2 regions of the Microbulbifer sp. ABE4_465 genome follow, and region 2 is predicted to be linked to the other one. Evidence: predicted binding sites of a transcription regulator. Region 2 holds the regulator's gene; the other holds the start of a gene.
What was found. The regulator sigma-54, encoded in region 2, starts transcription at its own class of promoters, with help from an activator protein. The targets are predictions, from matches to a motif close to TGGCACANNNNTTGCNNT.
Positions count from the first base shown of each region.

Region 1: a site for sigma-54 is predicted at 4,643-4,660, ahead of ACXAG1_RS06270 (NarK family nitrate/nitrite MFS transporter). Genes of this name have one in related genera too.

Region 1 covers NZ_JBSWXV010000002.1:618,810-625,985, forward strand. The annotation lists gene ACXAG1_RS06260 (bifunctional protein-serine/threonine kinase/phosphatase) at 1-1,112, opposite strand, end outside; gene ACXAG1_RS06265 (NarK family nitrate/nitrite MFS transporter) at 1,310-2,776, opposite strand; gene ACXAG1_RS06270 (NarK family nitrate/nitrite MFS transporter) at 2,923-4,401, opposite strand; gene ACXAG1_RS06275 (CmpA/NrtA family ABC transporter substrate-binding protein) at 4,804-5,892, opposite strand; gene ACXAG1_RS06280 (ANTAR domain-containing response regulator) at 5,947-6,549, opposite strand; gene ACXAG1_RS06285 (hypothetical protein) at 6,558-6,734, opposite strand.
Region 2 covers NZ_JBSWXV010000003.1:220,263-227,438, forward strand. The annotation lists gene yjgA (ribosome biogenesis factor YjgA) at 1-455, opposite strand, end outside; gene mgtE (magnesium transporter) at 520-1,863, opposite strand; gene ACXAG1_RS07940 (HPr family phosphocarrier protein) at 1,999-2,268, opposite strand; gene rapZ (RNase adapter RapZ) at 2,322-3,209, opposite strand; gene ptsN (PTS IIA-like nitrogen regulatory protein PtsN) at 3,327-3,788, opposite strand; gene hpf (ribosome hibernation-promoting factor, HPF/YfiA family) at 3,843-4,136, opposite strand; gene ACXAG1_RS07960 (RNA polymerase factor sigma-54) at 4,335-5,795, opposite strand; gene lptB (LPS export ABC transporter ATP-binding protein) at 6,025-6,750, opposite strand; gene lptA (lipopolysaccharide transport periplasmic protein LptA) at 6,848-7,176, opposite strand, start outside.

The DNA of each region.
Region 1 (7,176 bases), on a different contig from region 2:
ATCCACTGCCGCAGATTCTGCCCGTCCACATACTCCATAACGTGGTAAAGAAACTGACGCTCCTTGCGCGGCGGAAACACCTTCACAATGGCCGGATGCTCCAGCCTGCGCCCGGTCCATTCCTCGGCGATAAACCGCTCGATATAAGCCGGGTCGTCACTGAAATTTTCCGACGGCGCCTTCAAAGCGCGCAGCGCATCGGATTCCATATCCCGCACCAGATACAGATAACTGCGACTGCTCGCGTGCAACTCCTGCAGCACCTCGTAACCGTCGATCTTGTTGCCCGGTTGCAGGGGCGGCGGGAAGGGCAGCTGGCTTGTCGCCAGCATCACATCGTCCGCCTGTAAAGAGTCGAGCACATTCACCCGGCACAGCGCCAGGCTCAAGTTGTCCTTGCTGCCATTATCCAGCGCCGCCGACATCAGCGGCTGTGCCGCCTCCAGCTGGTGCTCTACCAGCAGATCCTTGAATTGCCTGGTCGGCAGAAAATCGTGAATACCATCGGTGGTCACACAAAACAGATCGCCCGCTTCCAGCGGCTCCTGGCGGTAATCCACCTCGATATGCGCATCCATCCCCAGTGCGCGGCTCAAAAACGTCCGCCCTGGTCCCAGGGTGCGGCTGTGGTCCTGTGTCAGGCATTCGAGCTTGCCGTCTCTCAGTCGATAAATCCGCGAATCCCCGATATGAATCAGATGCGCGGTAGAGCCTTTCAGCACCACCGCCGAGAAGGTCGTCAACCAACCCCGCTGCACCTCATCCGCGCCGCCGCTCTGCCGGTACAGCCAGCCATTCAGTGCGTGCAAAACCCGCGCCGCCGCCTGCTTTACCGACCAGGAATCCGGCGTACTGTAATAGTCGGAAATAAACCCGCTCACCGCCGCCCGCGCCGCCGCACCCCCGGCCTCCGCGCTGCCCACCCCATCCGCAATCGCGGCGAGAGAACCGCGATAACGCAGATCGCTGCCGGTGGCCCGGTAGATCGCAACCGCGTCGTCGTTGTAGGCGCGCTGTCCGCACTCGGTGGCCGTGGCAAATTCCAGGTTCTCGGAATTGGAGGCCTGTTGGTCTGAATCGGGCACGGTGATGGTTTCGCAGGTGGTGTTCAAAATAGGTGGTCTCTTTCGTCATTCCGGGCCTGACCCGGAATCCAGTGCTACGAAGCTGGATGCCGGATCAAGTCCGGCATGACGGTTTATAAAGTCGGTGCCAGAATTCGCCCCTCTCGTCATTCCGGGCCTGACCCGGAATCCAGTGCTGCGAAGCTGGATGCCGGATCGAGTCCGGCATGACCGTATTTGAAGAATTACGCAACGTCGATCAGAGAAACACTACCATCCGGCATGACTTCCGCCATCTGACCTTCCGGTTCTTCCAGGAACAGCAGCGTCACAAAGCCAAGCACCGCCGTACCCGCAATCACCAGGAAGAAGGTCTGGTAAGAAACCATGCTCAGCACCGTCAGATAAAACACCGCGCCCACATTCCCGTAAGCCCCGGTCATCCCCGCAATCTGCCCGGTCAGGCGACGCTTGATCAGCGGTACCACCGCAAACACCGCACCCTCACCGGATTGCACGAAGAAAGAACATGCCATCGCCGCAGCCACCGCCAGGTATAAAGGCCACTCGCTGTCGATCATGCTCATGGTCAGATAGCCCAGCGCCAGACCCGCCGTCAGAATCAGCAGCGTACTCTTGCGCCCGAACCGGTCACTGATCAAACCACCCGCCGGGCGGGACATCAGGTTCATAAACGCATAAGCAGAAGCCAGCAGGCCCGCTTTCACCGGATCCAGGGTAAAGGTCTCCGAGAAAAACAGCGGCAGCATGGAAATCACCGCAAGCTCAGAACCGAAAGTGGCGAAGTACAGAATGTTCAGCACCGCCACCTGCTTGAACTGATAGCGATGGATCGGCTCCGGCAGTTTGACGAAAATTTCTTTGTTGATGTCGTAACACTTCTTCGCATCAAACACGTACAGCGCCACCAGGGATACATAAATCGCGATCGCCACCGGCATTGCCAGCATGCCCACGCCCGCCGGCGACAGCTTCCAGGTCAGCAGCGCCAGCGCCGCATACATGGGCACCTTCATGATCAGCAGCAGTACAAAGTCCGACGGGCTGGACACTTCCATACCGCCGATTTTCTTCGGCTTGAAATAGGTGCCGCCTTTCGGAGTGTCGGTTACCGAGCGGTAATAAATCACACTGTAAACCAGCGCAATCACACCGGTAATACCGATGGCATAGCGCCAGCCGTCGTCGCCACCGAACAGCAGTGCGATGGTCGGCAGACTCATGGCACCGGCGGCAGAACCAAAGTTACCCCAGCCACCGTAAATACCTTCCGCGGTACCCAGCTGCTTTGCCGGGAACCACTCGGAAACCATGCGGATGCCAATCACGAACCCTGCGCCGATAAAGCCCAGCAGAAAACGGCCGATAGCCGCCGCGGTAAAGCTGTCCGCCAGCGCAAAGATAAAACAGGGGATACTGCCAATGGCCAGCAGCAGGGAATAGGTCAGGCGCGGGCCGTATTTATCGGTCAGCATGCCGATAATCACCCGCGCCGGAATGGTCAGCGCCACGTTCAGGATCAGCAGTGTCTTCACTTGCTCGGAGGTGAGCGACAGGCTGTCGGCAATGGCCATCAGCAGCGGTGCGTGGTTGAACCAGGCAAAGAAGGTAATAAAGAAAGCGATCCAGGTCAGGTGCAGCACCCGGATCTTTCCTTTGAAGGAAAACAGATTTAAAGAATCACTGGACATGGTCGTATCCCGTTAGTTATGAATCTTTTCTCTGTTCTGTTGCGGTCGCCGCCCGAAACGCGAGCTCGTCATCCCCGCGAACGCGGGGATCCAGATACCGCAGAGCTGGATTCCCGCCTTCGCGGGAATGACGGAAGTGGAAGAGCTCAGGCTACATCAATCAGGGAGACACTGCCGTCCGGCATCACCTCTACCATATGGCCTTCCGGCTCTTCCATCAGCAACAGAACAATAAAACTGAAAACAGCGGTGCCGGCGATCACCAGGAAAAACGTCTGGTAATCCACCAGGGTCAGCACCGTCAGAAAAAATACCGCGCCCACATTGCCGTAGGCGCCGGTCATACCGGCAATCTGGCCGGTGAGGCGGCGCTTTATCAGCGGCACTACCGCGAATACCGCACCGGCACCGGCCTGTACAAAGAAGGAACACAGCATGGCCGCACCCACCGCCAGGTACAGCGGCCAGGTTTCACCGATCTGGCTCATCAGCAGGTAACCGCAGGCGAGGCCCGCCACCAGAATCATCAGCACCGGTTTGCGACCATATTTATCGCTCAGCAGACCGCCGGTGGGGCGGGAAACCAGGTTCATAAAGGAATAGGCGGAGGCCACCAGACCGGCTTTTACCGGGTCCAGGGTGAAGGTCTCGAAGAAAAACAGCGGCAGCATGGAGATCACTGCCAGCTCGGAACCGAAAGTGGCGAAGTACAGCAGATTGAGAATCGCCACCTGCTTGAATTTGTAGCGGTGAATCGGCGCCGGTGGATTGGTGAAAACCTCCCGGTTGATGCTCCAGGTTTTTTTCAGTTCCAGCAGATAGAGACCGGTGAGGGCGGCGTAAATGGTGTAGGTCCAGAACTGATTCAGCAGGCCCACTTCCGCCGGCGACAGTTTCCAGGTCAACAGCGCCAGGGCGCCGTACATGGGCAGCTTCATAAACAGCAGCAGAAAAAAGTCGCCGCTACTGGTCACTTCCATCGCGCCGATTTTTTTCGGCTTGAAATAGGTCGATCCTTTGGGAGTGTCGGTCACGCTGTTGTAGTAGACCACGCTGTACAGCAGCGCGATCACACCGGTGAGACCAATGGCGTAGCGCCAGCCGTCGTCACCACCGAATACTAATGCTAGGGAAGGCAGTAAGATGGCGCCGGCGGCGGAACCGAAGTTACCCCAGCCTCCGTAGACACCCTCGGCGGTGCCGAGGTGGCGGGCGGGGAACCACTCGCTCACCATGCGGATACCGATCACGAAGCCGGCACCGATAAAGCCCATAAAAAAGCGCGCGATGGCCGCCTGCACAAAACTGTCGGCCAGGGCGAATACGAAACAGGGAAGGCTGCCGATGGCCAGCAGCGCGGAGAAGGTCAGGCGCGGGCCGTATTTGTCGGTCAGCATGCCGATAATCATGCGCGCGGGAATGGTCAGCGCCACGTTCAGGATCAGCAGGGTTTTTACCTGGTCCGGGGTGAGGGCCAGGCTATCGGCGATGGCCATCAGCAGCGGGGCGTGGCTGAACCATGCAAAGAAGCACAGGAAAAAGGCCAGCCAGGTCATGTGCAGGATTTTAACGTTGCCGGTAAACGACAACAGGTTCAGGCGATCGGATTGACTGTGTCCAGACATCGGTTTCTCTAATTCCCTCATCGGAGCAGCTGGGTTCGTGTCGGCGGGGCCAAATCGCAGACACAAAAAAAGCCCACGGGCGCAGCTGGCTGCCGCCGGTGGACTTCGCTGTCCTGAATTTCGTATTCGCTATGGTTTCTCAATAAAGAGATGGCGCTACTGACTTCAGCGTTGGGATTTGCCCGAGTCTTGCTCAGGTCTGTTGTTTTTATCCCGCCGCTTTGCGCGCGCATTTAATAGGTATTCAATATCTGTGCCATTTTTGGGCGAGGTACGGATGGTGGTGCAAAGGGGGGAAGTCTATTGGTGCGGGAGAGAGTGGGTGCCCTGTTTTGGGCTGTTTTGAGCGCCCCGGTGCACGCTTGTGCACCGGGGGCGGGCGAGCCCTGATCGGGCTGGGGGTTAATTGGTGCGGGCGTGCCTGGGGGCGCTCAGCTGCTGGTGGCGAATATAGTCCAGGGTTTGCTGGTGGAGATCGGACTGGAACAGCGCCGCCGTGTCCATATCCACCGGCGCAATCTCATTACACAGGGTGAGCAGCTCGCGGGCCTTCTTCTCGGTGGGGCGGCCGTGGTCCGTCTGCGGGTGGGCGAACAGGTGCCAGCCGGTATTCTGTGTCGGTTCGCGGCCTTGCTGGCTCAGCAGTTGGTCGTTCAGGGAGGCGGCAATGGTTTCCTCCGGCAGGTCGAGATATTCGGCCCGGGCCAAAATACCGATGGCATCGCGGCGGTGACTGCGGTCGCTCAACCAGCCGCAGGCTTCCAGCAGGGCGGCGCGCAGGGCCAGGTGGGTGGCCGGGTTGGCCTCGTGCCAGCTCTGGGTGACTGCCAGCACTTTTTCCGGCATTGCTGGCATCAGGGCATTGTTGGGGGTGGCGATCACACCGATACCTTCCTGTACCGCGAGGGTGTTCCAGGGCTCGCCCACACAGAAACCATCGATATCGCCGCGGCGCAAATGATCCACCATCTGCTCCGGTGGCAGTACCAGCAGGCGTACATCGGTATCGGGGTTGATGCCGGCGCTGTTCAGCCAGTGACGCAGTTGCAGAGTGTGGCTGGCAAAGGGGTAGACGCTGGCAAAGGTCAGCGGCGCTTCATCGTCACCGCGGGCGTCAATAAATGCTTTGAGTGCGGCACCGGTGCCGGCGGCATCGTCGGTATCTGTCTGCAGCTGATCGTAGAGCGCTTTTGACAGGGTGATGGCGTTGCCGTTGCAGCTAAGGATCAGGCCACTGAGAAGCTGTTCTTCGCAGTGTGGCAGCGTCTGCTTCAGGGTCAGTGGCATGGGGGCCAGCATCGCCGCGGCATCGGCGGCGCCACCAATCAGTTTGTCGCGCAGGGTGGCCCAGGAGGTTTCCCGCTGCAACCCCACGTTCAGTCCGTAGCGATCAAACAGGCCCATCTCGCGAGCAATGATCAGCGGTGCGCTGTCGGTGAGGCGCAGGTAAAGAAGTTTCAGGTTTGGCTTTTCGGCTTGCAGGCTGCTCACAGTAATACTCTCGAATTCTTTTTAGTCATTGGTCGCACCAGGGGGTCTTCCGTATTAATTCACTGCGCTCTGCAGATGCGTGACGATCTGCTCTGCCACATTGCGCATGGTGGAATTGCTGTTCATGGCCAGGGTGCGCAGGGTCTGGTGGGCGGCCTGCTCGCTGATGTTTTTGCGCGCCATCAGCAGGCCTTTGGCCCGCTCAATGATTTTGCGCTCGTCGAGTTGCTGCTGGGTGCGCTCCAGGGATTGGCGCAGGTGCTGGTAGCTGCGAAACTGGGCCATGGCGATTTCGATGGCCGGTGCCACCCGCTCCGCGGACAGGCCCTCGGCCATATAGGCGCTGACCCCGGCCTCTACCGCACTGGTAATAAACTCAGCGCCGCCGCGGGCGGAGAACATCGCCACCGGGGTGGGATTGTGCTGGTTGATCACCGACAGGCTCTCGAGAATATCCCGGTCCGGGGATTCGATATCGATCAGCACGATGTCCGGGCGGTGTTGTTCTACCTGAAACAGCAGGCCTTCGGCACTGGAAAGTTGAGCCAGCAGGTTGTAGCCGGCAGCGGTGAGCTGCCCGGCGACCATAGAGGCGCGTTCGGGCTGGTCATCGACCAGCAGAATACTGATAGGGGCAGTGGCAGGTATCGTCGTCATCGCTTCCGTCAAAACTTCAGTTCGAACTGCAGCCAGAACTTGTCCGAATCGGTGCTGAAGGTATCAGCATCGTAGGTGGCGTACTTGGCGAGCAGGCCGATATTTCTTGTTATGGCATAGGTCGCTACCAGGTCGAGTTCGTTGCCGTACTCGCGGCTGTGGCGATCGCTATAGAATTTATGCAAAGTCGCTGCAATCTTGATGCCAGAGACAGCGGCTGAGCTGTCGACTCATCAGTCCCAAGTACCATCCCGAGCACCATCAATTCCTGCAGTCCGGCAGGCATAAAAAAGCCCGGCGGCACGGATTGTGCAGCCGGGCTTCTTTGCCTGAGGTATATGGACAATCAAAACTCGTACCAACTGCAGCAGATCCCGTGAACCTTCGGGAAAACCTGACCTCCCGGACCGGTAGTGGACGGGTGATGCGCTTGGCCGTTGCCCTGGGTGCCTCCAGTTGGTGCGAGGCGGGCGGCATTGGCGGCAATTTGGTGCAGTGCTGACTGTTGCGGCCTCAAAAGGGAGCCGCGGAGCGAAATAGCCCTTTTGGGCTAGTGGAGTCCGCTATGGATTATGCGAAGCTGCTTTTGTTGTATCGTTTCCTTTTCAGGATGTCACAAGGAAGGAT
Region 2 (7,176 bases):
ATCTCTTTATTGGACTCGCGAATCAGCGTGCGCAATTGCTGGATATCCACACCGGGGAACGCATCAAAAAATGCACTCTGGCCTTCCTTGCCCTCGGTCAGCAAGCGCTCCCTCCACTCCTCCGCCATCCGGTCAAAGCGCAAATGGTGGTGGTCCTGCTCCTTGTGCTTCTCCAGCACCGCCTCAATCGCCTCCACATCCGCCTTGCGCATCAACTTACCAATGTACTGAAGCTGGCGCCGCCGCGCCTCCCGCGACTTGATCCGGTGAAAGGTCGCAATCCCTTCCTCAAGCGTCGCATCCATCGGCACCTCCGCCAACTTTGCCGCATTCAGCTCCGTCAGTTTTTTGCCGAGCGCCTGCAGCTCGTGCATCTCCTCCTTTATTTGAGTTTTGCTTTTCGGAAGGTCCTCATCAAACTCATCGTACGGATTGTTTTCATCAGAATTGTGCATAGAAAATCTCGAGATCTGAATTCAACCAATAATTGCAGTACCCGGTAAGCCGGGTACCCAATCATCAGGCAAAAAATATTGTTGCCAGTCCAAGGAAAGACATAAAGCCCACCACATCCGTCACCGTCGTCAGTGCCACACCACCAGCCAGCGCCGGATCGATCCGCATTGCCCGCAGCGCCACCGGCAGAATTGCCCCCGCCAGCGCCGCCGTAATCAGATTGATGACCATGGCCGCAATGATAATCCAGGCGATACGCGGATCCCCAAACCAGAGTGCCGCAATGACTCCCATTACCGCCGACCACAGGATCGCGTTTAACGCACCGCTACCCAGCTCTCGCGACAACAGCCAGCCCAGGTTGCTGCGGCCCACCTGGCCCAGTGCCATACCGCGAATGACCACCGTCAGTGTCTGGCTGCCGGCAACTCCGCCCATACTCGCCACAATTGGCATCAGAACCGCCAGCGCCACCACCTTGTCGATGGTGCCCTGAAACAGATTGATCACCCAGGACGCGAGCAGTGCGGTGAGCAGGTTGATGCCCAGCCAGATGGCGCGGCGCGGCGCCGTGCGCCTGACCGTGGCAAAGGTGTCCTCCTCCTCGTCGAGACCCGCCAGGCTCATCAGCGAGTGATCCGCGTCCTCGCGGATCACATCCACCACGTCATCAATGGTGATGCGGCCCAACAGGTGACGCTCCTCATCGACAACCGGCGCGGTAATCCAGTCGTACTTGGCGAAAAGTCGCGCCACTTCATCGTCCGGCATATCCGCGGGAATCGGCTCGATATCGGTCACCATAATCTCGCGCACGGTAACCGACGGGTCAGTGGTCAGCAGCTTGGTCAGCGGCAGCAGGCCGATAAAACGGTCCTTGCGGTTGACGACAAAGATGTTATCGGTGGATTCCGGCAGCTGCTCGTGGCGGCGCAGGTAACGCAGTACCACATCCAGGTGCAGGTTCGGGCGCACGGAGACAATCTCCGTATCCATCAGGCCGCCGGCGGTTTCCTCATCGTAAGAGAGGACGCTCTCTACCCGCTGGCGGTCGCGCTCGCTCATCGCCGACAGCACTTCCGCCATCACCCGATCTGGCAGTTGTTGCAGGATGTCCGCCACATCGTCCGCATCGAGCCCTTCCATCACCGCCACCATTTCCTCGGTGTCCATGGTGGAGAGAATCTGGCTCTGTACCTCGTCCGGGAGTTCCTGCAGCACCTCACCCTCGATCTGGCGATCGATCAGTTTCCACAGCACCTGACGAATGCGCGGTGGGGAGCTTTCCAGTAGCTGGGCGATGCTGGGGGGGGAGAGGGATGCCAGCATGCGCTGGACTTCGCGCCCGGTACCGCTATCCAGTGCCGCGTACAGCTCACCGAGCTGGTTTTGGGCGCGGAAATTGATGTCGGCGTTGACGGGTTTGGGCACAGACGGTCCTGGTGTTCGGTGGAGGGGCGGGTGCCGGCATTATAGTGCTAAACCGGGAGTTGGCAGCTTGTTTGTCTTTCCGGCTATCTGTTCAGTCCACTGTGCTGGGCTCTATTCACCCTCACCGAAGCGATCATTGATCAGTGCGCAAATAGCTTCGTGGGCAGCGTCCTCATCGCGCCCGGCCACTTCGAGTTCGAGCTCTACACCCTTGCCGGCGGCCAGTAACATCAAAGCCATCACGCTCTTACCGTCCACGGCTTTTCCCTGGCAGTGCACTTTCACATCGGAGGAAAAGCGCGCACTGGTCTGGGCAAATTTGCTGGCCGCGCGCGCGTGAAGTCCGAGTTTATTGATGATGGTGATACGACTTTTCTGCATTGGCGATGATCTTTCCGTGCGGTTTTTTACCGTCGAGCAGTCTGGCGAGAGGCTCAACCGTGGTTTTTCTGTTGTTCCCGATGGCGGATCTGAATGTTTTCAAATGTACTGGCAAAGTGCTTGGCCAGTTGTTCCACCATGTATACCGAGCGGTGGCGGCCACCGGTGCAGCCGATGGACACCGAGGTATAGCTGCGGTTGCTCTGCTGGTATGAGGGCAGCCAGCGCTCCAGAAATGCGGTGATATCCCGCTGCATGTCCTGGGTTTCCTGGTGTGAGCGGAGGAAGTCCGCTACTTCCGGGTCCATCCCGGTTTTTTCTCGCAGCTCCGCTACCCAGTACGGATTGGGCAGGCAGCGCAGGTCAAACACCAGGTCTGCGTCTACCGGCACGCCGTGCTTAAAGCCGAAAGACTGGAATAGCACCGCCATACCCGGTGAGTCTTTGCCGACCACCCGGGTTTTAATCTGGTCGCGCAGTTGGTGCAGGCTAAGGCTGCTGGTATCGATCACCAGGTCGGCCATGGAGGCCAGTGGCGCCAGGATTTCTTTCTCCCGGTTGAGGGCTTCCAACAGGTGGGTTCGGCTGTCGCTCAGGGGGTGCTTGCGTCGGGTCTCGCTGAAGCGTTGAACCAGCACCGGAGAGCGTGCATCCAGATAGACAACGTCGCATTCAACACCGCTCTCGCGCAGGTCATGAATGACCTGGGGTGCCTGGCGCACATCCTGCCACAGGTTGCGGGCGTCGATGCCCAGGGCAAGTTGGGTGTTTTCATGGTGGCCCGGAGCAGTCTGTGGTGATTGCTCGCTTACCCGGCGTACCAATTCTGGCAGCAGGCTCGCGGGCAGGTTATCGATGCAGTTGAAGCCTACGTCTTCCAGTAGCTGCAGGGCAGAACTTTTTCCTGAGCCGGAACGGCCGCTGATGATGACCAATCGCATTGCACTCGCGCTCCTTGCCAATTGAGCAGGCCCTAATTATTCGCCGGGCCAGTATAAAGCAGTCACCCCGATCCGCGGGGTCGAAAGCTGCGCCATTGAGCGCTAGCTCAATAAAAATCAGGCCGCCGCTGCGCTGTTAATGGCCAGTGCGTAGAGGTCATCGCTGGTAGTGGCCTGGCGCAGCTTTTCACGTACACGGCTGTCACTGAACAGGGCGGCAATTTCCGCCAGGGTATCCAGGTGCTCCTGGTCGGAATCCTCCGGTACCAGCAGGGCGAAAAGCAGATCCACCGGCTGACGGTCGATGGCGTCAAAATCTACAGCTGGAGAGGTGGTGCAAAGGACACCGATGGGCTTCTCACAGCCAGGCAGACGGCAGTGTGGAATGGCGACACCTTCACCAATGCCGGTAGAACCCAGGCGCTCCCGGGCTACCAGCTGGTTGAACACTGTGTCGGTGTCCAGGTCGGGGTATAGTTCGGAGATCGCCTGGGCGATATTGAGCAACAGCTTTTTCTTGCTACTCCCCGCCAGGTGGCAAAGGCTCAGGCGGGGAGAGAGTAATGCTTCCAATGTCATAACGTGCAGATGATCTAGCGGTGCGAATCAACCGTTGACTCGTAATGATGGAGCCTAGCGGTGACCGCGTAACTTCTCTTTGTGTTTCAACAGCTGTCGGTCGAGTTTGTCGGTCAGCGAATCAATCGCCGCGTACATATCCTCTGACTCCGAATCGGCAAAAATATCCTTGTTGCCGCTCACGTGAATCCGCGCTTCGGCTTTCTGGACTAGTTTGTCGACGGACAGGGTGACCTGGGTTGTGGTGATCAGGTCATTGTGGCGGGAGAGCTTGTCCAGTTTGGTCAGGCAGTAATCGCGAATGGCCGGAGTAACGTCTACATGGTGGCCACTGATATTGATCTGCATGGATTTCTCCTCATCGAGTACAACACAATCTGGCTGCACCCCCGCACAGGGCGGCAACCCTACTAGGAAGTGCGTCAGAATGGAAGGATACACTCGCTGTCAGGCTATTGGTTGCCCAGAAAATAGCCGCCGAGGCCAAGTGTAGGTGGAATTGGGGGGAAGGCACGACGGGTTTGGGTAAAAGTGTGACCCTGCGGCCTACACCAGTCGCTTTCTTTCGCTTGAGGAGGGGATGCCCATGGACTCCCGGTATTTCGCTACAGTGCGTCGCGCCACCTTGATCCCCTGGGCGTCGAGCTCCTGGGTGATCTTGTTGTCAGACAGCGGTTTGCGCGGCTGCTCGCCATCGATCAGCTTGCGGATCAGCGCCCGGATGGCAGTGGAGGAAGCATCTTCTCCGGAGTCGGTGCTGACATGGCTGGAGAAAAAGTACTTGAGTTCGAATACGCCGCGAGGCGTGAGCATGTACTTCTGGGTGGTGACCCGGGAAATAGTGGACTCGTGCATGCCGATGGTTTCGGCAATATTCGCCAGCACCATGGGTTTCATGGCTTCCGGCCCCTGCTCGAAAAATCCCTGCTGCTTTTCCACAATGCTGCTGGCGACCTTGAGGAGCGTTTCGTGGCGGCTTTGCAGGCTTTTCAGGAACCAGCGCGCTTCCTGCAGGTTGTCGCGCAGATAGTTGTTTTCACTGGAGTTGTCTGCACGCTTGATCATTGCCGCGTAGGCGTCATTGATGCGCAGCTTGGGCGTGGTTTCCGGGTTTAGTTCCACGACCCAGCGGTCTTGCTTGCGGCTGACGATGACGTCGGGCACCACATACTGGGGCTCCTCGCCACCGAAGGCCTCACCGGGGTAGGGCGTGAGCGTCTGGATCAGCCGCATGACATCGCCCAGTTGCGCTTCGCTGAGGCGGGTGCGGCGGCTCAATTGGCGAAAGTCCCGTTTTCCCAGCAGGTCCAGGTGCTGGCTCACCACGGCTACGGCCTGAGAAAGCCAGGGGGTTTGGTCCGGCAGCTGGCGCAGTTGCAGCAGCAGGCTTTCGCGCAGATCGCGCGCGCCACAGCCCGCCGGCTCCAGCTGCTGGATGGTCTTCAATACGGCCATGACCTCATCGACGTCCAGCTCCATGGACTCCGCCAGCTCTTCAATGGGGGTACCCAGGAAGCCGTTGGGAGCGATGGCGTCGATCAGCGTTTCGCCGATCAGCTTGTCTTCGATAGAGAGTGGGGTGAGGTTGAGTTGCCACTGCAGGTGATCCTGCAGGCTTTCCGAGGCCGCGCTGCGCTGCTCGAGCGCGAAATCTTCGCCCTCGCCGCCACTGTGGCTGCCGCTTGAATAGATGTCGTCCCAGCGCGTATCTACCGGCAGGTCATCTGGAATATCGTTGGTCCAGTCGCCGTCTGCGGAGGACTCGGCCTGGGTTTCCGCGGCTCGCTCAGAGGCTTCTTCCTTGCGCTCTGCGGGAGTGTTCTGGTCCTGGAGTGATTCTCCGGCGTGCTCGTCGAAGTCCGACTCCAGCAGCGGGTTGCTGTCCAGGGCGGATTGAATTTCCTGTTGCAGGTCCAGCGTCGACAGCTGCAGCAGGCGGATGGCCTGTTGCAGCTGTGGCGTCATTGTCAGCTGAGTGCCGAGTTTTAACTGGAGTGACTGCTTCATAGGGGTGTGCCGGCAGAAAAATCTGGCGTGAATCCGCTGCGGAGAATTTTATGTTTCCGGCGGCGGGGTAAAGCTCATTTCATGCAGACTACCCCGGGGCGGGGCGGAAGACAAGAGGGCGGTTAAGCAATAAGTGTGCCGAAAAAATGATGGCATTTGGTCACAGCTTAAATCCTGTGACCAATGTCTTCGAGTTGGCGTGAAATAGGGAGGTCTTTCCCTCTGTGAACTAGATGGTGAACTCGTGTCCTAAGTAGACGTCTTTCACCTGTTTGTTTTCGGCCACGTCGCGGGGGTCGCCAGAGGCGATAATGTGGCCTTCGCTGACGATAAACGCGGTCTCACAGATGTCCAGGGTCTCGCGAACGTTGTGGTCGGTGATCAGAACGCCGATTCCGCGGTCTTTCAAGTGGCGGATGATCTGCTTGATATCGTTGACGGAAATGGGATCGACACCGGCGAATGGCTCGTCCAGCAATACGAATGCGGGGTTGGTTGCCAGGGCGCGGGCAATCTCCACTCGCCGCCGCTCACCACCTGATAGGGCCATACCCAGGCTTTCGCGGATATGGGTGATGTGGAACTCTTCCAGGAGGGCTTCCAGCTGCTCCTTGCGCTGGGCATTGTTCAGGTCTTTGCGAGTCTGCAGGATCGCGAGGATATTGTCCTGCACCGAGAGGCGGCGGAAAACGGAGGCTTCCTGGGGCAGGTAACCAATGCCTTTGCGCGCGCGGCCATGCATGGACAGGCCGGTGATATCTTCATCGTCGATCAATACCTGGCCAGCATCCGCCTGCACCAGACCGGCGATCATATAGAAGCAGGTGGTTTTACCCGCGCCGTTGGGTCCCAGCAGGCCGACGACCTGGCCGCTGGATACGCTCACGGAGACATCCTGAACGACTTTGCGCTTTTTGTACTGCTTGGCGAGATGGAGCGCCTTGAGCGTTGGCATTATTCAATTCCGGCTGGGGCGGCACCTGGCCGCACTCAATAAATCTGCGTGTTGCGTTGGCGGTAATGGCTCAATGCCGTTACTCGCTAAAGTCTCATTACTGTCCGTCGGTGTCCCCGGACTGCCCTTCGGGCTTCCAGATCATTTCCACGCGCTTTTTCTCTGACTGGCCGCGGGCCTTCATCTGCTCACTGTTCAGGTCGTAATCGATGCGTTCGGCGGTCAGGGTGTTGCCGTCGCGGTCGACAAACGCCTCTCCGGTAAGTTGCAGGGCGTCATTGGCCACCAGGAATTCGATGCGCGCAGCGCGGGCCTTGACCGGCGTGGTGCTTTCTTCGACCTGTTGCTGGAAGTGCGCTGGCGTGCCGGTGGCGATGACCTTGTTGATCTCTCCCTTGCTGTTGCCGTGCACTTCAACCCGGTCGG